Regions from separate parts of the Rhizobium sp. HT1-10 genome, predicted to be linked through region 3. Evidence: riboswitches for the same ligand, from Rfam matches in the RefSeq annotation. Region 3 holds a riboswitch; each other region holds the start of a gene.

Region 1 (5,549 bases), on a different contig from region 3:
GCCGACCCGAGGCCGCCGAGGACCGAGCCGACCGCAACCCCGGCAAGAAGCAGCCGCAGCGGCGTCGATCCCGCGCGCCCGAGGGAGCCGAGCGCATAGACCAGCACGGTTACGACGATGGCGCCGAGCAGCGCGAACCAGAGAGTGTCGCCGATCGCCTGAATACCGAGAACGCCGGCGGCAATGGTGACGAAGAAGGCAGCCCCTGCATTGACGCCGAGAAGACCGGGATCGGCGAGCGCATTGCGTGTGACGGCCTGCATGATCGCCCCGGAGACACCGAAGGCTGCCCCGCAGGCAAGCCCGAGCAGGGTGCGGGGAACCCGATAGGCCCGCACCGCCACATGCTCCATCGACTGGCCGTCATAGGCGAGAAAGGCATCGAGCACCGTCGAAGGGGCAATCGGTCGGGCGCCGAGGCTGAGGCTGAGCAGGCAGAGCAGGACCAAAATCAGGATGCCCAGAGCGGCCATCGCCCACCGTCGGCTTGAGGCAGGCCATCTCGGCGCCAGCTGAGCAGCGGCCGGCATCACGGTGCGATCCCCGCCCGCACGGCGCCTGGCACCGGGGTCTTCGGGTCGCCATCCAGCGCAGCCGCGATATCCGCCTCGAGCGAGGTTACCGCGAAGGGCAATGACAAAACGCTGCCAAAAGAGATCGCCGCAGCAACAGTTGCGCCCGCAAAGACTTCGCGTCCCTCCGTGTGGGACTTCAACAGCAGCCGCATGGGGAGCTTGCGCAGATCGCCGGCATCCTCGGACGCCGATACCCAAAGAAGCAGATCCGCTTCGAGGACGGCAAGGTCCTCGGGCGAGAGCTTCTGATAGAACCCGCCTGGGCCGATAAGACCCATCGCTGCGGGGGGCAGCTGGAATCCCAGTTCCGCCAGAAAATGGCCGCGGGTGTCGGAAGGCGCGAACAGGCCGGTCTCGCCGCCCTCGTGGTAGGCGGCGGTGGCCGTACGTCCGGCCCAATCGGGATGTCGCTGGCGGACAGTGGCAATCGTCTGGCGCGTCCTGGCGATCAGTTCGGCGGCAAGCCGATCCTTGCCGACGGCGCGCCCGATCAGCAATGTCATTTCATCCCAGGGCAGGCCATAGGTGGAAACGCCCTTCGGCTGCATCAGCACCGGCGCAATGCGCGACAGTCCGGCATATTCCGCTTCCGTAATCCCGGAACTGATGGCGACGATGAGGTCCGGCTTGAGGGTGGCGATGAGCTCGAGGCTGACAGCGCCTTTGATGAGCCGCGGATGGGCGTCTTTCAGATAGGGTTGCGCCCACGGCCAGACGCCCGACGGCTGATCGCCGTACCAATCGCGAATGGCAAGGGGAACGACCTCGAGGGCGAGCAATGTATCCTGCGTGGTGTAGCCGAGCGAGACGACGCGCTGCGCAGGTTTCGGCAGGACGGCCACGCCATAGTCACACTCAAACCGCAGGGGCTCATCCGCAGCGATGGCGGGCATTTTCAGGGCCGCAAGGGCCGCGGTTGCGGTCATACCGCAGAGAATGTCGCGTCGGCTGAAAAATGAAAAAGGCAAAGTCTGCATTCCCGTCTTGTTGTCGCAGCCGCAAGAAGCTTAGCCGGCGTGGCCTATCGCGTTGCGCGCGGAAAGACGTCCGACCGGCGGCTTAAGTTCGTGAAGGTGGCAGCGATCAGGCAAAAGCGTGTGGCGTGATGATGCATGGAAGCGCCCTCGAATATCATCCAACGATCGGGACAAATAAGTGGAGTATTTCACTCCTGTATTTTGTATGCCGCTTGGAAGTCAACCGCCCGAAGTGATTTTAGCGATCTTTCGCACGCGGCTTTCAACGGCTATGCAGCCAAAGCCGCATTCCTCACCGAGCGACTTGACAGGCAACCTGAAATACGTTTGTAACGTTATAACATTTTATATCGATGATACGGAAAGACGGATTCACCCTTTATGCAAACTTGCGCACCTCCTTTGGAAAGGCACCGCTGCACCGCCGTGAGCGCATGCAACCCTAGTTTCAGCGGCGCGTCCGCAACGCACGGCCTTGACCCGGATCGCAGGGCTGTCATAGATGACAATGACGGTTCCCTTAGGATGACTCCAAGGGGATTAATAGGGAACACGGTGCGGGCAACCCAAAAGGGACCAAGACCGTGACTGCCCCCGCAACTGTAAGCGGATTGCCGCTCATCCTCGGGCTCAAGGGCCATGCCACTGCGAAGGTTTCGCGGGAAGGCAGATGGGAAGCAGACATCCGCAAGTCAGGAGACCTGCCGTCAAGCACCATCCAATCACCCGGGCGGGGATGCCCGGAAAGGAACAGATATGACCCATCTTACCCTTCGCCATGCCTTGGCACGCATCCGTCTCGATTGGATTTTCCGTCGTTAGTCCCGGCGTGACCTAGTTTCCACGTCGCCACCAGCGGCGCGGTGACGCTCGCCATTCCCCCAAATCGAGACATGATCATGCGCCATTTTCTGACCAGCATCACGCTTGCCTGCGGCTTCCTTGTCGCCGCCGCTCCCGGCCATGCCGCAACGGCCTATCCGTTGTCTATCAACAATTGTGGCCAGCAGGTCACCTTCACCAAGGCTCCGTCGCGGATCGTGTCGATCGGCCAGGGCATGACGGAAATCCTCCTCTCGCTCGGTCTTGCCGACAAGATTGCCGGCACGGCGGTCTGGGTCGGCCCGGTGCTGCCGCAATATGCGGAGGCAAACAGCCATATCAAACGCCTCGCCGACAACGATCCGAGCTTCGAGTCGGTTGTCGGTCAACAGCCCGATCTCGTCGCGGCGGAATTTGAATGGCATGTCGGCCCGCAGGGATCCGTCGGCCGGCGGGAGCAGTTCTCCGATCTCGGCATCAACAGCTACATCTCGCCGGCCGATTGCGTCGCCAAGGTCAATGCCGGTGGCGGAGACGGCGTTCGCAGGGAGATGTTCACGATGGACCTGATCTACCAGGAAATCAGCCAACTCTCTGACATTTTCGATATCAAAGAGCGCGGCGATGCCTTGATCGCCGACCTTCGCAAGCGTGAAGCGACCGCCGTCGCTTCCATAGAAGGTCCATCGGCCCGGAACCTGCCCGTCGTCTTCTGGTACTCCAGCAAGGACGTTCGCGGCGACGCCTTCATCGCCGGCAAGAACAGCGCGCCGGCCTACATCATGAAGACGCTGGATGCCCGAAACGTCGTCACGACGGAAGAAGAATGGCCGCTTGTCGGTTGGGAGACGATCGCTGAGGCCAATCCGGCCGTTATCGTCATCGCGACAATGGACCGCCGCCGCTATGCCGCCGACGATCCGAAGGTAAAGCTCGACTTCCTTGAGAGCGACCCGGTCACAAGCCAGATGGATGCCGTCAAGAACAAGCGCTTCGTCCTGATGGACGCCCAGTCGATGAACCCGACGATCCGGACGATCGACGGCATCGAGGTCCTCGCCAAGGGGATCAAGTCCTTCGGCCCAACCCAGTGAACGCGGCGGCAGGCGAGAGATATGGTCGGTGGTGGGCCCTCTCCGTGCTCGCCACAACCGCGATCCTGCTGCTCGGCCTGGCGATCAGCCTGGCGGTGTCGATCGGCGAAATATCGATCCCGCTGCTGACGACGGCGGAGGCGGTGTCGAACCGCCTCTTCGGCACGGCCTTCGACATCAGCCGCATCCACCAGGGCATCGTCTGGGACTATCGTCTCAGCCGGGCGCTGGTGGCGGCCAGCGCCGGCGCGTCCCTGGCGCTCTGCGGCACGATCCTGCAAGCGCTTTTGCGCAATCCGCTGGCCGAACCCTATGTGCTCGGCATCTCGGCCGGCGCCTCGACGGGCGCGGTCTGCATCACGATCCTCGGCGTCGGCTACGGCGTGCTCGGCCTTTCCAGCGGCGCCTTCATCGGGGCGGTCGTCGCTTTCGGGCTGGTCGGCATTCTTGCAGTCAGTGCCGGCGGCTCAGGCGACCGCATCATTCTCTGTGGCGTTGCCGCATCGCAGCTATTCAATGCCCTGACTTCCTACATCGTCACCACATCGGCCAATGCCGAACAGGCCCGGGGCGTGCTCTTCTGGCTGCTCGGTTCGTTCAGCGGCGTGCGCTGGCCGGACGTCTATCTCTCGGTACCGGTGACGCTGGCGGGCTTCGTCATCTGTCTTTGTCACGTCCGGGCGCTGGACGCCTTCGTGTTCGGTGTCGACGCGGCGACTTCGCTCGGCATTGCCGTCCGGCGCGTGCAGATCGTCCTGCTCGGCACCACCGCCTTGATGACCGCAAGCGTGGTCAGCATGGTCGGCTCCATCGGCTTCGTCGGGCTTGTCATTCCCCATGCTGCCCGCTTTCTCGTCGGGCCGTCGCACGGGCGCCTGCTGCCGGCAACGGCGCTGGGAGGCGCGATCTTCATGGTCGCGGCCGACATCGTCTCGCGCATCATCATTCCGCAACAGATCTTGCCGATCGGCGTGGTCACAGCGCTTTTCGGCGCCCCGGCCTTTGCGATCATCCTCTATCGCGTTCGGAGGAACTCATGAGCATTGCGGTCGATCAGGTATCGTTTTCCGCCGGCAATACACTGATCATTGACGGCATCAGCCTTGACGTGTCGCGCGGAAAGGTTCTGGGACTGCTTGGGCCGAACGGATCGGGGAAATCGAGCCTGCTGCGGCTGATCTGCCGGTTGCGCAAGGCGAGCAGCGGCATCATACGGTTGGGCGACCAGGACGTCGCCGCGCTGTCGAGGGCCGAGCTTGCCCGCCGCGTCGGGTTCGTCGAGCAGCAATCGACGACCGAAACCCAGTTGACCGTGGCCGACGTCGTCCGGCTCGGGCGCACACCGCATCGCGGCCTCCTGTCCCCGTGGAGCAGCGAGGACGACGCAGCCGTGGCGCTGGCGCTTACCCGCGTCGACATGCAAAAGAGAGCGAGCCAGCTTTGGCAGACCTTATCCGGCGGTGAGCGGCAGCGGGTGCACATTGCCCGAGCGCTGGCGCAGTCGCCGAGCGAGCTGCTTCTCGACGAGCCGACCAACCACCTGGACATCCAGCATCAACTGGAAATCCTCTCGCTCGTGGCAAAACTGGACATGACCTGCATCATTGCCCTGCACGATCTCAACCTCGCGGCGATGTTCTGTGACAGCCTGGTCGTGCTGCAGGCGGGCAGGGTGGTTGCCGCAGGCGCGCCGGAGGAGGTGCTGACCGAAGACCTGATTGCCGCGGTGTTCGGCGTCCGCGCCCATATCGCCAAGTCAGACATTCACGGCCGATGCAACATCCAGTACCTGATGGCTTAAAAATGCCGCCCCGTCTGGCCCCGTTTTCCCGGCACATCAATATCGACCGCGAGACCGCCCGGCGCCCAGTTCCGACCGACATGGCCTCCCAGTTGCTTTTCGATCAAGGCGTCCACCATGATCGTGCCGAACCCCTTGAAGCGCTCGACAGGTTGCAACTCGGCGCCCTGTTCCTCCCAGGTCAGGTGGAAGCCGCCGGTTTCGGGGGCGGCCCCCCAGTGGATCGACAGCGCGCCGTTATTGGCCTTGGAGAGCGAACCGTGGGCAACGGCATTGTCCA
Region 2 (5,549 bases), on a different contig from region 3:
GCGCGGTCCGTCTTCGTACAAGCGGTCCGTTGCGCGACGTGGTCGGGTGCCATTGCTCCCAGTGCCGAAAGCAGACCGGCCTCTACCTGGCGGCGACGAATGCCGCGACTGCCGATCTCACCATAGACGGCAAGGACAGCATCAGCTGGTATCGGTCGAGCCCGACCGCCAGCCGCGCATTCTGCAAGACCTGCGGCTCGGCGCTGTTCTGGGTTGCCGACGATGCCGACCAGATCTCGATCATGGCCGGCCTGTTCGACAAGCCGACCGGGCTCAGGATGAGCCATCACATCTATTGCGCCGACAAGGGCGACTTCTACGAGCTCACTGACGGACTGCGCCAGTTTCCGCAGTCCGACTAAGCTCGGCGGGGCGGCGTCGGCATTCCGCTCGCTGGCCCTTTCGGGAGGGCAGCTTAACCCCTGGCTTGCAGCAGCTTCGTCAACCGGCTTACGTCCTCGCGCAAGGACGACAGCTCGTTTATCACCTGGATATCGATTTTCTGGTGCAGCGACAGCACCTCGAGCTCAGCCTTGAGGTTGACCTCGTAGTCCTTCGCGGCCTCGAAGCGATCGCGCTCGGCCTGGCGGTTCTGCGACATCATGATGATCGGGGCCTGGATGGCAGCGATCATCGAGAGGATCAGGTTGAGGAAGATGAAGGGATAGGGATCAAAGGCGCCTGATGCGAGGATGAAGGTGTTGAGCGCAGTCCAGGCCACCAGGAAGGTCAGGAAGGAAATGATGAAAGACCACGAGCCGCCGATGCGGGCAATGCTGTCGGCGACGCGCTCGCCGAGCGAGGCATTGGCCGAGAATGCAGCGTTGACGTCGGTCGAGATGACCTTTCGTTCATGGGCCCGCTTCAGCACACGCTTCTCGATGGCACCAAGATCCTCGGGGGGCTTGTCGAAATGGGACTGGATCAAATGCGGAAAATTGGGCATGCGTCGCTCCGGTTCTGTCTGGCTCCACTATTCGGTTGAAGCAGGCAATTGCAACGGCAAAACAGCGCAGCCGGCAGCGTCTCACGCATTCGCGCTCCGGCCTGCGGTTGCCGTCAGGTGGCGGCCCCGTTAAAACAAGCCTGCCGCCGGCAATTGAGGGCGGCAGGAATTGGAAAGCGGGTGAGGCATGCGCAGTTCGATCGAGATATTCAACATTGCCACGAAACAGTCACGGGTGGTCTGGCAAACGGATCGCCTCGTCGAGGCGCCCAATTTCTCTCCGGACGGGCGCTACCTGCTGGTGAATGACGAGGGGCTGCTTTACCGCCTGTCGCTCGACGGCAAGGCCGATGTCGAACAGGTGGAAACGGATTTTGCCACGCGCTGCAACAACGACCACGGCATATCGCCGGATGGTTCGATGATTGCGCTCTGCGACAAGGTCCAGTTCGGAAAATCCTGCATCTATCTCGTACCGGCGGAAGGCGGCACACCGCGTCGGGTCACGGCCAATCTGCCCTCCTACTGGCATGGTTGGTCGCCGGACGGACGGCGGCTCAGCTATTGCGGCATTCGCGGCGATCTCTTCGATATCTACACGATATCGGTTGACGGCGGCGAGGAGACGCGGCTCACCCATGGCGAAGGCCGCAACGACGGCCCGGACTGGTCCGCCGATGGCCAGTGGATCTATTTCAATTCGAGCCGCAGCGGCCGTATGCAGATCTGGCGCGTCCGGCCTGACGGCACCGATCTTCAGCAATTGACCGATGACGAATTCGGCAACTGGTTTCCGCATCCTTCGCCATCAGGCGACAAGGTCGTCCTGCTGTCCTACGACGGCGACGTCTTCGATCACCCCCGCGATCTGCCTGTGCGGCTGCGGCTGATGGATATGGATGGCGGCAACATCACCACGCTGTTCGAACTGTTCGGCGGTCAGGGGACGATCAACGTGCCCAGCTGGGCGCCTGATGGCGATGAATTTGCCTATGTCCGCTACGAAGCCGAGGTCTGAGTTCATCCCGATCGGCTTGCCTTCGTTCGGTAGATCACGCATATCACTGCCATCAGGTGCCCGCGAGAGCGGGAGAATCGGGAAGCCGGCGAAAACCCGGCGCGTGCCCAACGCTGTATGGCGGATGGCGATGCATGGGGGCGGTTGCCCCCAGATCGATGTCACTGGTCGCCAGACCGGGAAGGCAGCATCGACCAGACGACGCCGAGCCAGAAGACCGGCCTGATGCGATAGACTTGCCCGCGCGGACGGCGGGCGGTTGGCATTGTTGGGGAGAAAACGATGCAATCCGAAGCGAAGGACGATCTCGTCCGGGAGCAAGCCTTTTCCGTTGCCGAGCGCAACGTCATATACCACGCCATCGAAACCCGGCGCGACGTGCGCGACCAGTTCCTGCCGGACCCCTTGCCTGACGATCTGATCGCGCGTCTCCTCGGTGCCGCCCATCATGCGCCTTCGGTCGGCTTCATGCAGCCCTGGAATTTCATCCTGGTGCGCGACGCTACCCTTCGGCAACGCGCCTTCGAAGCCTTCGAGCGCGCCAATGAAGAGGCGGCACTGCAGTTCGACGGCGCCCGCCAGGACAGCTACAGGGCGCTGAAGCTCGAAGGCATCCGCAAGGCGCCGCTCAGCATCTGCATCACCTGCGATCCGGATCGGGCCGGACCGGTCGTGCTCGGTCGGACGCATAACCCGAGGATGGACGCCTATTCGACCGTCTGCGCCGTGCAGAATCTCTGGCTAGCGGCGCGGGCTGAGGGCGTCGGTGTCGGCTGGGTCAGCATCTTCCACGATGCCGACCTCCGCGCCTTGCTTGGTATCCCAGAGCGCATCGAGATCATCGCCTGGCTTTGTCTGGGCTTCGTCGACCAACTCTACGGGGAACCGGAACTCGCCGTCAGAGGCTGGCGCCAGCGCCTGCCGCTTCAGGATTTGATTTTCCAGGATGGCTGGGGTCAGCAGCGGCGCTGACGGTCGCTACTGTTCCGGCTGCAGCCTTGGGCCGGCGGGGCGGTCCAGGTCGAGCTTGTGCTGATCCGACGACAGAAAGGCCGGACCGACCTGTCGCGCCTTGTCTGTTGCCGGGTCATAGGGGCGATCGACCGGCGGAGCGTCGCTTTTGGAAGGGGCGGGTGCGGCGGCCGGAGGCGTTGCTTTCGGGCCGATGGTGGTGATCGAGCCGGCGGCAGGGGCCTCTGATCGGCCGCTCATGGCGTTCTGGCGCCGCATTTCCTCATAGTAAGCCGGCAAATTGCATGTGCAGCTGGTCTTCTCGTTCGGCGGCCTTTTGCGATAGGCGAAGGCATAGGGCATGGCGCTGTAGGGCGCTCCGGAGGAGGCCGAGATCATCGCCGACGTCTCCTGGTTCGGCAGCTGGTGGAAGAACAGCTCGGTCTTGACGCCCGGGCACATCTTGGCGCAGGTCTCGCCGTCCCGCGGGAAGTCGCTCGCTGTCGCATTGGGTGTCATCGGAAAGAAACCACCGTCGCAGGTGCGCACACAAACGGTACGCACATTGCTGCCGGCATAGGATTGACCGACGGCGTAGCTCTGGCCCGGTGATAGCGGCGGCTCGGCGCCGGTCGAGGGGCCGCCGCTGCGGTCGAGTGTGGTAACGCCGGATGAACCTGGGCCGGGCGCTGCATCCAGCGGCGGCGGTCGGTTGCTGATGATGGTGTCGCCTTGGCTGCTGTCGGGTTCGTCACAGCCATTGGCGGTGAGGGCGCTGGCGAGCCGTTGGCGCTCGCCGTCGCTTGAATTTCCGCCCTTTTGCAACTGGTCGCGCTTGGCAATGAGGTCGTCGAGATTCTGCTGCATCCGCCGCAGCGTATCCTCGATCCGCCCGCAGGTGCCGTCATCGTCGCCGTTGATGATGACCATGCTGCCGGAGGAGCACTCGTTGTCCTCCAGGTCGTTTTCGACCTTGCGGATCTCGGAACTCTGTTCGGCAACGGCGCTGCGATATTGCCGAAGCTGCGTGCCGGTGCCGATTGTCTCGGTGAGATCGGCCATCCGGCCGCGCAGGTCGTCGCAGATTTCGTTCGTCTGGGCAGCCAGCGGCGCCGTCATCGAAAGCCACGTGCCGATCGCGAAGAATGAATGTTTCCAGCCCACCGTGACGCCTCTGGCCTGCCCTGCTTGAATGCGCCGCGACGCTCGGGAAGCGTGCGGCGAGTCACCCTATAGCACAAGCCAGCCATTTGACGCCGCGCGACTTGCGCCAGCCCTGCGACCCAGCGACTGGCGCGATTGGTCATGCGGCGCGGGCAAGCGCCACCGTCGTCTCCGGCGGCAGCACGGTTCCGTCGATCTCGGCCACGGCCTTCATCCGCTGCAAGAGCCCCTGGTTGACCTCCCAGGAGACGGCGACGGCATGAACCGAACCGATCTTCTGCGGCTCGCCGATGCGTTCCCCGGGGCAACCCATCCGGCGAAACATGCGCTCCAGGAAGACGTCGGTGACGGTGACGATATGGGTCAGTCCGGACGACAGGCCGAGTTCGCCGACGCCGCACATCAATTCGGCGGCCGCCACCGTCACCTGGTTGGAGGCCCGGTCCTGCGAGATCTCCGGGTCGATACAGAAGCGGCTGGATTCCCAGACGGTGGCGCTGCGGATTTGCGGTCGGTGACCGAGCAGGATCGGAAAGGTGTCGTCCAGCATGTTCGGCCCGAGCGTCGGCAGCAGCCGCAGTGCGCCGCGTAGTTTTCCCGTCTCATCCGAATAAGACATCACATAGATCGGGTTGGACAGGTCGTACTGGTCGATTTCCCAGTTGCCGTCGACTAGGACCTCCCATTTGAGCAGATCGTGGAAGACGCGCTTGCGCAGCCGGAACATCTCGTCCATCGCGCCGAAATGGTGGTGGCGGGTAGTGCCGCTGTAAAGTCTGATCATCTCGGTCTCCCTCGGTTGATGACCGGTGGAGACTGGCAAAGGCAGCTGCTGCACTATACTGGCGGTTGCGACAGGTGACGCGAACCGGCCGGATGGGCCTTCATGCGTTTGGAATCAGGCCGCGCCAGAGAGCCTCCGCCACCGCTTGGGTGTTGGAGACGACGTCGAGCTTCTGGCGGGCGCTGCTCATGAAGAAGCGCACCGTGCGCTCGCTGATGCCGAGGATGACGGCAATTTCCCAGTAGCTTTTGCCGGCCGCCGACCAGCGCAGCACCTCCCGTTCGCGAGGCGTGATCACCGATGTCCGGTGGAGGCTCACCTGCGGCCGCTCGGCATCGATAAGGGCGGCATGGAAGAGGGCGGCGAGCGTCTGGATGTCGCGGCCATAGCTGCGCAGGAACAACGGTACCTCCGGGGCATGCAGCGGCAGTCCGATCGACAAGACCGCGCCGCGATTGGCGCGGGAGAGCAAAGGATACGAAATCCCCTCACTGGCGATGCCGATATCCGCAGCGTGTCGAAACAGGGTGGAGGACGAGGGCACCTGCTGGCGCAGCGTCGCATGCGCGACCGGCTTGACCGAAGCCAGTACGAACTTCAGGGCCGGCAGGTAAAGGTCGCAAGCCATGTCCTGCAGAGCCTCGCACTGCGGAGCCGAAAGCGTGTGGAACAGCCTGTGCAGGTGG
Region 3 (5,549 bases):
CTTGGCTTAAGCCGTTGAACGCGACTATCGCTTAACGATGGCACGATGGGCTGCATCTGCTACGCTTAAGGGATTGGAAGGATGCGTATTCCAGTCAAGCCGGCCACCGTTCCGAATTCCTTCCGGCCACGATTACGGCGTGAAGGTGGTCATCTGCAAGCTGAACTCTGGGTCTTCGCAATGAATGGATCGTGATTGTCTCTATCCGTCAAGCCTGGGTTGTTTCCACGGCGAATCACTGTGTTTCCTCAAGTTGATAGGTTCATGTCTGTATGCTGTATCACAGCTGATGACCCAGCAAGATTATCGCGGCATTCTCGGCGCGCCACGAAGGGCTTGAAGGTCCGTGAGTTGCCTGAGTGCCCGGCGGCAAAGCTCAGAGACCGCCGCCTTGCTAATGGCGGCTTGTCGCGGTCGCAAACAATACAGCGCGTATAGTTCGGGCATTGCTCATGTTACGCGGAACGTAGGGGGATCAAGGAGAGGGCGCGAAGATGGGAACAGCGTGAGTTTAGAATTCGACCTCGACTGGTCGATGTGGTTGCGGGGATCAAGAGCGAGTGATGGCAAAGCGGGGCTAAACCGGGAATAAGCAGGGGCTGTTGGGCTGCTTCTGACATTCTAGTGGCGACGGGCTCGCATGTCCGAAAGAACTGCTTGTCGCCACGATTAATACGTTATAACATTACATGTAATCCTGTAACGTTCATATTTTTGGAGACATCCCATGCCAACCAAACTTCCTGTCACAGTCCTTTCCGGATTTCTTGGCGCCGGCAAGACGACCGTTCTCAATCATATCCTCAACAATCGGGAGGGTCGGCGCGTAGCGGTGATCGTCAATGATATGAGCGAGGTTAACATTGATGCGGCGCTAGTTCGTGATGGTGGGGCAAATCTATCGCGCACGGACGAACAACTGGTTGAGATGACCAATGGATGCATCTGCTGCACATTGCGAGATGATCTCTTGAAGGAGGTCCGAAATCTCGCCGAACAGGGCCGCTTCGATTATCTGCTGATAGAGTCCTCGGGAATATCCGAACCGCTACCGGTCGCCACGACGTTCGATTTCCGGGGTGAAGATGGCCAGAGCCTCGCGGACGTTTCCGTGCTCGACACAATGGTAACTGTTGTCGATGCGGCGAACCTACTTGCCGATTACGGTTCTTCGGACTTCCTTGCCGATCGCGGCCAGACGGCTGGGGAAGACGATAATCGAACGCTGGTCGATCTTCTTGTCGAGCAGATCGAATTTGCCGATGTGGTCATCCTTAACAAGGTTGGGACAGCGTCAGCCGATCGGCTCGATGCTGCGCGTAAAATCATCGTCGGCCTTAACCCGGACGCAAGGTTGATCGAAACCGATTTCGGCCGTGTGGAACTTAGCGAAATCATGGGAATCGGTCGCTTCGATCTGACGAAGGCCGAACAGCACCCGCTCTGGTACAAGGAGTTGCATGGTTTCAAGGACCATATCCCCGAAACCGAGGAATATGGCATCCGCTCCTTCGTCTACCGGGCCAAACGGCCCTTCGAGCCCGCAAAATTTCAGGCATTTCTGAATAAGCCCTGGGGCGGCGTCGTGCGCGCAAAGGGTTTTTTCTGGCTTGCAACGCGACCCCATTGGGTTGGCGAGTTGAGCCAGGCAGGCGCAATGGTGCGTACCGGTAAGATGGGCCTCTGGTGGGCAGCCGTGCCCAACGAGCAATGGCCGAAGGACCGTCAATCCTGTGAAATAATCTCGTCGTTCCTCGATCCCGTTTGGGGCGATCGACGTCAGGAGTTGGTGTTTATCGGTTGCGATCCGATGGAGGAATCTAAGATTACGGCCGAGCTTGACGAATGTCTCGTGAAGGAGAAGGAATTTGCCCCAGACCGTTGGCGTGATCTTCCCGACCCCTTTGCCAGCTGGAGCCGCCAGGTGGCGTGAGGTCGAGCGATGATGACCTGCGGGTTCGGGCCTGCATAGAGACAAGGGGCCGTCGCAATGGCCCCTTGAAACCTTTGCAGCAGCGTCAGACGGGACTTTTGATTTCGACGTCGTCCAGGCCTTTGGCTTTGTAGATCACGAACGAGAGTATCCAGGCGAGAAGGAAGACGCCGATGATCACGAACCCGAGATTGTTGAAGTTATCGTTCAATCCGGCGACGATGTCCCAGAGGCCACCTTCCAACCCCAGCTTGTCACTGATCAATCCCAGGGCCTCGATGCCGCCGATGAGCACGGCTACGATGATCGAAACCAGTGTGATCGTCATGTTGTAGTAAAGTTTCCGCATCGGCTTGACGAAGGCCCAATCATAGGCGCCGAGCATCATGACGCCGTCAGTGGTGTCGATCAACGACATGCCGGCAGCAAACAGCACCGGGAAGACCATGATCGCCTCGACCGAAACGCCCTTGGCCACTTGTGTCGCTGACACGCCGAACATAGCGACCTCGGTCGCCGTATCGAAGCCAAGGCCGAATAAAAAACCAAGTGGAAACATATGCCAACTCTTGGTGACCAGCTTGAACATCGGGCGCAATATGCGCGCGAGAAAGCCTCGATTGTTAAGGAGAAGGTCAAGATCTTCCTCGACATAGGTGCCCCCTGCCCGCACGCGGCGGTAGCTCTGATAGATCGACACGAAGATCACGATGTTCATCGTAGCGATGATCAGCAAAAACAATGCCGAAATGCTCGTGCTGATCGTGCCGCCAATACCCTCGAGGCTCTGGAACCCACCAAGCAGCGAGGATGCCGCCACCACAGCTCCAGCAACCAGTACGACCACCGTCGAATGCCCGATTGCGAAAAAGAAGCCGACGGAAACCGGCCGCTGTTTCATTTGCATGAGCTTTCGGGTGACATTGTCAATGGCGGCTATATGGTCGGCATCAACGGCATGGCGAAGGCCGAGCCCGTAGATTACGAGTGCCACGCCGAGTAGCGCAGGCTCGTCCCAGAAGGCGACAAGCGCCCATAGCCAGGCTCCAAAATTTAGAACGGCAAGAACCGTATAGATCGTCACGAGACGTGCCTTGAGATCAGGCGTGCTTTCGTCGAAAAGTCTGGTGATATTGGTAAACATGGGAAGTCCTTTGTGTGACGTCTGCTGTCATGGCAAAGGTGACGGAAATCCGCCGCGTCGAGACACCCCGCCCCACGCTTATGCCAATGACGTCCGATGATGGCAGGTCTCCTGACTTGCGGGTCGTTGCCGAATCCGCCTTCCCAGTCCCCATGTGGACCAGTGGCATCTTGGATGAAGCTCGTCGCTTACAGTTGCGGGGACAGTCCCGGTTTTGGCCCCTGATGGGTAATCCGCACCGTGTTCCCTTTTGATCCCATACGGGAACCATCGCGGAGACTATTACGAATACGAGGTGGCCACGTCAATCAGTGCAGCGTGCTGCCGGCCGAAATTCGGTCGAGCTTGATGACTTGGCATTTCTGCTGCCATCCAGTAAAGGCGGTTTCACGAATTCAGAGCGTGCGCTATCGCGTACAAAGCGTTCGTGCTGGAATATTGCTCCACCGACAAGGTTGCCAGATGAAGCTCATCCTCAGCATCACCATTATGACTTTTGTGGCCGTGATCTGGGCTGGGGCATTAGCCGCGGCCGGTTTGTGGATTGCTCGCCTCATAACATAGAGCGTGCATGCGTTCAGGCCGTGGGAGCGTTTCCGCCCCTCTGGGATTGGTCATAAGATGGGAGGCGTCCCGCTCCGATACAGACCGAAAACCCTTTAAAACAGCGGCCCAGATGAGTTAAATGATGATCCAGCACGTCCTAAAGCAAGTCTTGCTGATCCTTATGTGGGATGGCACCGAGCGCGTGACGACATGTCAGCTCCAGACGCTTTGTATAGCTGAATGCCTAGATCTTCGCAGTCTAGAAGACTCGGTACTGTTCGAAGGTGCCGATGGACTTAGACGGATAGAGAACGCCTCTCGCGTATTCGCGACAAAGTTAGCAAGACCGGGCGGGAGGGCGAATGGCTGGTTAGCAAGTCGGGCTCTTTGACTGTAAACACGTCCAAACAGAAACTTTCCGGATTGCTGTAAATGCCAGGCAAGATCCACCTTTACGAAAATCGATGTTGATCTCAGATTGCATGGGCGATACGACGTCAGCGCGACCCGCAGCGCCTGATATTGGTGACAGAATTGAGTACCATTTGCGCTCACAGTTGGGATTTTGACGAGCATTTAAAGCTTAACGCTAGATCGAGCAAATGCAGGGCTCAGGAATTTCTAAAAATGCTTTGGACATCAATTATCGCGATCTTTTTGGGGCTATTTCTCTCTGTTCAAGCGGCGCCTTCTCACGCGCGCTCCAGTCATTATGTTAAAAACGGCACCGCAGTCGCGATCGGCCAAACATGGAACATCTTGATCCCTGTGCCAAATCCCAAGGGGAGTCTTGTGATTGTTGTTGGAGGCGATGGCATTCTCGATGTGTCAAAGGACGCAAGTTTCACCAGAAATGCCGATAACGTGTTGATCCGCAACCGCGATGCCTTCGCCAGTGAGGGCCTCAATGTGCTTCTGATAGACAAAGGAACGAACCTTGCCGAAGCTGTCGGGTTCATGGCCGAAAAAGGGCGGCCTGTGACCGTCGTCGCGACCAGTGCAGGAACGCCGCGAGCGGCAGAAGGGATAGCAATGGGAGCTCGTCCTGATAGGCTTATACTCGCGTCCGGTTTTCTAACGCCCATATCAGGGCCAGGAAAGTCCGTTTCGAGTATCCTAAACTCGACATCATTGTTGCCGCCAACATTGGTAATCTATCATCGGAATGATGCTTGCCGTTTCACGAGTCCGTTAGGTGTCGCTCCATTCTTGAAATGGGCAGGCAGGCGTGTGGAGGCTAGTTGGTTGGATGGTGGCACCGCGGGAAAGAACCCCTGTAAATACGACTCTCATCACGGCTTCGCGGGCCTAGATCGTGAATTTGTTTCACGAATTGCGAGGTTTGCGAGCGCGCGAGAATAACCGATTTCGCCACTCGCTCTTGGAAACGGCTGCCTCTCCGTTGGCATGAACGGATAGCTTCGGTTCACAGCTTCGGTATTTGCTGGCCCAAACCGGACCGCTGCAGAGAGTTGACACATCGAGCGACGGCTACGGTTCGTAAACTTTTAGGTCTTCAAAGGAATTGAACTTTCGACTCCTTTACCAAAAATTATTTTGCTTGGAGATTTCGCACGTCAGCTTATTTAGGCGGCTGCGGCGGGGCGGTTATTTGCCGGCTCTTCTACAGTGTGTTCCGATAGATTGCCGGCAGGTTCGGGATCCTACTCGTTCGGAATGCGCAAACGCTCGATTTCTTCGATCGCCGTTTTAACGACGACGGCCTGCCTGGTTTCTGAAGCGACAGCCTCATGGACCAGATTCGCCAGAACAATTCGAAATTCGTCTCGCAAGCCATTGTTCATTTTGCTTCATCAGCTTGATCGATTTGTCGGAAAGATCGATGGACACCGGCGCGTAATCGCTTGTGCGCTCCCAGCCGCCCACGTGTCTGTCGACCTCAGCCTTTTTCAGGCGCCCGCGAGG
Region 4 (5,549 bases), on a different contig from region 3:
CCGGGAAGCCGACGAGGCCGGCAACCGAGGTGATATTGATGATGTGGCCGCGACGGCGCTTGCGCATGCCCGGCAGCACAGCGCGGGTCATGGCGAAGAGGCCGAAGACATTGGCATCGAACTGGGCGCGGATGGCGTCGTCGTCGCCTTCTTCGATCGAGGCCTGGTAGCCGTAACCGGCATTGTTGACCAGCACGTCGATCTGGCCGAACTTTTCTTCGGCAGCCTTGGTGGCGGCAACGATCTGCGCCCTGTCGGTGACGTCGAGGTCCAGCGCCAGCGCCGTGCCCTCGTGGCCTTCGACGAGATCGGCGACCCGGGCCTTGTCGCGGGCGGTGACGACGGCGCGCCAGCCGCGTTCGAGCACGAGCTTGGCGAGTTCGCGGCCGAAGCCGGTCGAGCAGCCGGTGATGAACCAGACGGGAGTGGATGTATCGGACATGTTTGCTTCCAGGCGGTTGGCCGGAAACCGCCTGGGGGCGATCCCGGACGGGACATGGACGGGAGTTAGGGCTTGGCCCGGGCGGGTCAATGCCGCCCCGGATCACGCTTTAGAGTTCGCCGGACTCCTCGCGACGGCGGCGGTCGAGCTCTTCAGAATAACGTTTCAACGTGTGGGCTTCGCTGAGCTGCCCCACGACCTTGCGCTCGATCAGGTTGTTGACGACGGCCAGCGCTTCGCTCTCCGTTTTGTCGAAGATCGCGGCGGCCTGCTTGGCATTCATCTGCGGCTGCAGGAAATCGTTCTTGTAGCGGATGAACTCGTCCAGCCCGCGGTCGCCGTCGTCCTTGTCGACCGGGCTCGCATAGATTTCCGGCACCAGCACCATGCCAGCATATTTCTCCGCCTCGTCGAGCAGCACGACCCGTTGCGTCGAGCCGATCGGGAAATCGTGGCGGAAGTCGGCGATGCTGATGTTGACGTTGGCGCTGCGCACATCGGGTCGCATCATGCGCGCGACGGTCAGGTTGCGGATCCAGCCGACATCGTGGGCGCTGCGGATGCTCTCGCCGCGCAGGTGAAAGCGCCAGGTGGCAAAGGAGTAGCCGAAGGTGGTGCGCACCACCAGCGACGAGGTTATGACGGCGGCAAGCACCAGCGCGGTGATTGGAAAGTCACCTGTTATCTCCAAAGCCAGAAACGTCATCGTCAGCGGGCCGCCGATGACGGCGACGGCGAGCGAACTCATGCCGACCACGGCATAGATAATTGGCGTCAGGGTCGCGTGGTCGAAATAGGGTGCGGAATAGGCGAAGATCTTGCCGAGTAGTGCGCCCATGAACAGCGAGGCGAAGAACAGGCCGCCGCGGAAGCCGGAACCGATCGAAACCGCCGATGCCAGCGCTTTCAGCAGCAATATGCCCATGAGGGCAGGTATTGCGACATCGCGGCCGAGATTGAGATGCAGCGCTCCATGACCGGCCGACAGAACCTGGGGCGAGACCAGCGCCAGCAGTCCGATCACGATGCCGCCGAGGGCCGGACGGACGTATTGCGGGATGGCACTCTTGCGCGCCAGCTCCTCGATGAAGGAGACGCCCTGCATGAGAATGATACCGCAGCCGGCGCAAACGGCACCGAGCAGCAGGGCCGGAATGTAGTCGGCCGGCACGACGCTGCCGAAATCGCCGATGTCGATCATCACGTCGTTGCCGGCCAGAAGCCGGGCGACCAGGGTCGCGACAAGGGCCGAGACGACGACCGGCGTCAGGGTGACGATGGTGTAGCTGCCGATGATCAGCTCAAAGGCGTAGAAGGCGCCGGTCAGCGGCGCGCTGAAGGCGGCGGCAATGGCTCCGGCCGCGCCGCAGCCGACCAGCGTGCGAAGGTCGCCGCGGCGCAGCTGCAGTTTCAACCCGAGCTTCGAGGCTATGCCCGCCGCGATCTGCGTATAGCCGGCTTCGAGCCCCACCGACGCGCCAAAGCCGTTGGAAATAAGGTTCTGGATCGACACCAGGATACTGTCGGTCAGCGACAGCCGGCCGCCATGCAGGGCATTGGCTTCGATCGGGTCGATCATCGGCTTCTTGCGGGTCTTCGACAGAATGAACAGCATGAGCCCGAGCAGCACGCCGCCGGCAATCGGGGCCAGCAACAGCAGCAGCTTGTTGTCGATGACCGCGCTGCTCAGCCGGCCATCGTCGCCCACACCGTAGATCAGCATGTGCATCTGGCGGGAGATCAGGCTCATTGCGGTGACGGCCAGACCCGAGGTGATGCCGACGAAGGCTCCGGCAATCACCAGGCCGACTTCGCTCTGTCGCAGGATCGCTCGCATCCGTCCGGCGTCGAACAGTGTTCTGAGCGTGCCGAAGCGGGGTGAATGAAATCGTTGAAGCATGGCGATACGCATGAAAGAGGACGGGTTGCTGATCTCGGACGTCTTTACACCGGCAATTGCGACGAAAAGACCGACGCCGGGAAGGATTCCTGCGTCGTACGGGCATATATGTGGCAGAAACCAAAATCGTCGATCAGTTGACTTGGATAAGGCGACGTCCTAATCCTTGTCTTTCATAACGGAAGGTTCCTGCGCCGCGACAGCGGTATGGGATCAAAAGGGAATGTGACCGGGCGGACCCATCCAGGGCGCTCTTATCACAGCCGACCCCGCGACTGTAGAACGGTCAGGGTCTTTCGTCCGGTGTTCGGGCGCGACGGGGGATGTCCTGCAATGGTGCGGGCGGCCCTTTCGCCGAAGACAGCGGAAAAGCCACTGGCGTGGCAGCATGATCTACCGGGGTGGGACGCCTCCTTAGCTACGAATCGTCCGCCTTTTCATGTTGATCTGCCGGGAAGGCGAGAAAGATCCGTGGCCTCCGACCGGGACGATGCAAGTCGTTCCGGTCGGAGCGCCGCAACCGTGAGCCAGGAGACCTGCCATCCGTGCCGGGCGAAAAGCCCAACCCGGGGACGTCGTCCCGATGCCAGCACGGAGGTTGTCATGGCTGAACAGTTGTTTTCGCGCGTCCATTCGACGCGTTCCATCGATCCGACCGGCTGCCTGTTCGCAGCCTCGCGCACAACCGCGTGAGGATCGGATAAGCCTGATGACATCCCCATCCCATGGCACCGCCTTCGTGATCGGCGGCGCGCGTTCCGGAAAATCAACCTTTGCCGAATCCCTCGTCACCGGCTCCGGCCTCGATCGTCATTACATCGCCACCGGCCGCGCCTGGGATGCGGAGATGACGGATCGTATCCAGAAGCATCGCGCCGATCGCGGCGAGGGCTGGACGACCCACGAGGAACCGCTCGATCTGGTCGGCACGCTCGAAGCTGTCGACGCGCCCGGCCGCGCCATCCTGGTCGATTGCCTGACGCTCTGGGTCACCAACCTGATGATGGAGGAGCGCGACATGGCTGCCGCCTTCGCGTCCCTCACCCAATTCCTGCCCAGCGCCCGGGCGCGCCTGGTCTTCGTCTCCAACGAGGTCGGCCTCGGCATCGTGCCGGAAAACCGCATGGCGCGCGATTTCCGCGACCACGCCGGCCGTCTCCACCAAATGATCGCAGCCGCTGCCACCGACGTCTATTTCGTCGCCGCCGGGCTGCCGCTGAAAATGAAAGGCTGAACCATGCAACAGAAAATCCCCGCCACGGTCATCACCGGCTTCCTCGGCGCCGGCAAGACCACCATCATCCGCAACCTGCTGCAGAATGCCGGCGGCAAGCGCATCGCGCTCATCATCAACGAGTTCGGCGATCTCGGCGTCGATGGCGACGTGCTCAAGGATTGTGGTGCCGAGAACTGCTCGGCCGACGACATCATCGAGCTCACCAACGGCTGCATCTGCTGCACCGTCGCCGACGATTTCATCCCGACCATGACCCAGCTGCTCGCCCGCTCGCCGCGCCCGGACCACATCGTCATCGAGACCTCGGGGCTGGCATTGCCGCAGCCGCTGGTCGCCGCCTTCAACTGGCCTGACATCCGCACCCAGGTGACCGTCGACGGCGTGATCACCGTCGTCGACAGCGTGGCCGTCGCTGCCGGCCGGTTTGCCGACGACCACGACGCGGTCAACGCGGCGCGGGCCGAGGATGCCTCGCTCGACCACGACAACCCGATCGAGGAGCTGTTCGAGGACCAGCTGACCTGCGCCGACCTGATCGTGCTTAACAAGACCGACCTGCTCGATGCCGCCGGCATTGCCGCCGTCAGGGCGGAAGTCCTGTCGCGGACCGAGCGCAAGCCGGCGATGATCGAGGCGCGCAACGGTGAGGTCTCGGCCACCGTGCTGCTCGGTCTCGGCATCGGCACCGAGGACGATGTCGGCAACCGCCTTTCCCATCACGAGATCGAACATGCCGACGGGACGCCGCATGACCATGACGAGTTCGACAGTTTCATCCTCGACCTCGGACCGATCGCCGAGCCGGTCACCTTCATCGAGCGGCTGAAGGCGGTGATCGGCCGCCACGACGTGTTGCGGCTCAAGGGCTTCGTCGATGTGCCGGGCAAGCCGATGCGTCTGCAATTGCAGGCGGTGGACAGCCGCGTCGACCATTATTTCGACCGCGCCTGGGCGCCGGGCGAGGTGCGGGCCACCCGGCTGGTGGTGATCGGGCTGCACGACATGGACCATGCGGCTGTGCGCGGCGCCATCGAGGCGCTGGTCTGATGGTGCTGCGTCGCGGCTTACCCCCCTCTGTCACCTGCGGTGACATCTCCCCCACAAGGGGGGAGATCGGGAGGCTGCGGCTGATACTTTCTCGTCCAAATGAGCCTATTGCAGGCGGTGGTCTTCGTGTGAGCAGAGAGGCCGCCCCAGCCAATCTCCCCCCTTGTGGGGGAGATGTCACCGGAGGTGACAGAGGGGGGTGCCGCCCCACCCGAAATACCATCCAGGGAGATACCGCATGCATCTCCTCCTAGCCCAGAAAGGCTCGATATCCGACGGCGACGAGGCGATCGATCTCGGCCAGACGCCGGGCGACATCCTTTTTTTGTCGGCGGCCGATACCGAGCTTGCCGCCATCGCTGCCGCCCATGGTCAGCAGCAGGGGCCGCATTCGCTGCGGCTGGCGAGCCTCATCAGCATGAAACATCCGATGTCGGTCGACACCTATGTCGAGCGCACCGCCCGCCACGCCAAGATGATCATCGTCCGGGCGCTCGGCGGCGCCAGCTACTTTCAATATGCGCTGGAAGCGCTGCATGCCGTGGCATCGCGGCAGGGGGCATTGATCGCTGTCATCCCCGGCGATTCCAAGCCCGATCCCGGCGTCATGCCGTTTTCCAACATCGCTCTCGACGATCTGAATGCGCTGTGGTCCTACCTGATCGAGGGTGGCGACGACAATGCGCGGGCGTTTCTGGCCTATGCCTCGGCGATGCTCTCCGGAGCCGAAAAGCCTGAGCCGGCGAGCCCGCTTGCCAAGGCCGGCATCTGGTGGCCGGGGCAGGGTGTTGTTGATGTCGATGCGTGGAGGCTTGCGTCTGCGGTTGGGGCGTTACCCCCCTCTGTCGGCCGGGCCGACATCTCCCCCACAAGGGGGGAGAACAACGGAGGGCAACGGCCGATCGTCGCCATCAGCTTTTACA

What was found. A riboswitch is a leader RNA that binds a small molecule or an ion and turns the genes downstream of it on or off. The one in region 3 is predicted to bind cobalamin.
Region 1: another riboswitch for cobalamin. It lies ahead of VH564_RS07995 (ABC transporter substrate-binding protein); the one in region 3 lies ahead of VH564_RS22760 (HoxN/HupN/NixA family nickel/cobalt transporter).
Region 2: another riboswitch for cobalamin. It lies ahead of bluB (5,6-dimethylbenzimidazole synthase); the one in region 3 lies ahead of VH564_RS22760 (HoxN/HupN/NixA family nickel/cobalt transporter).
Region 4: another riboswitch for cobalamin. It lies ahead of cobU (bifunctional adenosylcobinamide kinase/adenosylcobinamide-phosphate guanylyltransferase); the one in region 3 lies ahead of VH564_RS22760 (HoxN/HupN/NixA family nickel/cobalt transporter).

What each region holds. Positions count from the first base shown of each region.
Region 1 covers NZ_JBCEBQ010000002.1:606,853-612,401, reverse strand. The annotation lists gene VH564_RS08005 (FecCD family ABC transporter permease) at 1-473, opposite strand, end outside; gene VH564_RS08000 (ABC transporter substrate-binding protein) at 530-1,543, opposite strand; cobalamin riboswitch at 2,048-2,275, shown strand; gene VH564_RS07995 (ABC transporter substrate-binding protein) at 2,452-3,468, shown strand; gene VH564_RS07990 (FecCD family ABC transporter permease) at 3,465-4,508, shown strand; gene VH564_RS07985 (ABC transporter ATP-binding protein) at 4,505-5,269, shown strand; gene VH564_RS07980 (PAS domain-containing protein) at 5,266-5,549, opposite strand, start outside.
Region 2 covers NZ_JBCEBQ010000005.1:147,537-153,085, forward strand. The annotation lists gene VH564_RS15120 (GFA family protein) at 1-362, shown strand, start outside; gene VH564_RS15125 (DUF1003 domain-containing protein) at 416-946, opposite strand; gene VH564_RS15130 (TolB family protein) at 1,134-1,964, shown strand; cobalamin riboswitch at 2,002-2,204, shown strand; gene bluB (5,6-dimethylbenzimidazole synthase) at 2,247-2,936, shown strand; gene VH564_RS15140 (DUF2865 domain-containing protein) at 2,943-4,079, opposite strand; gene VH564_RS15145 (acyl-homoserine-lactone synthase) at 4,219-4,863, opposite strand; gene VH564_RS15150 (helix-turn-helix transcriptional regulator) at 4,964-5,549, opposite strand, start outside.
Region 3 covers NZ_JBCEBQ010000012.1:43,148-48,696, forward strand. The annotation lists partial or broken gene VH564_RS22750 (3'-5' exonuclease) at 1-7, opposite strand, end outside; gene zigA (zinc metallochaperone GTPase ZigA) at 728-1,933, shown strand; gene VH564_RS22760 (HoxN/HupN/NixA family nickel/cobalt transporter) at 2,019-3,077, opposite strand; cobalamin riboswitch at 3,162-3,364, opposite strand; gene VH564_RS22765 (alpha/beta hydrolase) at 4,251-4,985, shown strand.
Region 4 covers NZ_JBCEBQ010000003.1:587,881-593,429, forward strand. The annotation lists gene VH564_RS11395 (oxidoreductase) at 1-442, opposite strand, end outside; gene VH564_RS11400 (chloride channel protein) at 552-2,342, opposite strand; cobalamin riboswitch at 2,509-2,900, shown strand; gene cobU (bifunctional adenosylcobinamide kinase/adenosylcobinamide-phosphate guanylyltransferase) at 3,052-3,576, shown strand; gene cobW (cobalamin biosynthesis protein CobW) at 3,580-4,626, shown strand; gene cobN (cobaltochelatase subunit CobN) at 4,865-5,549, shown strand, end outside.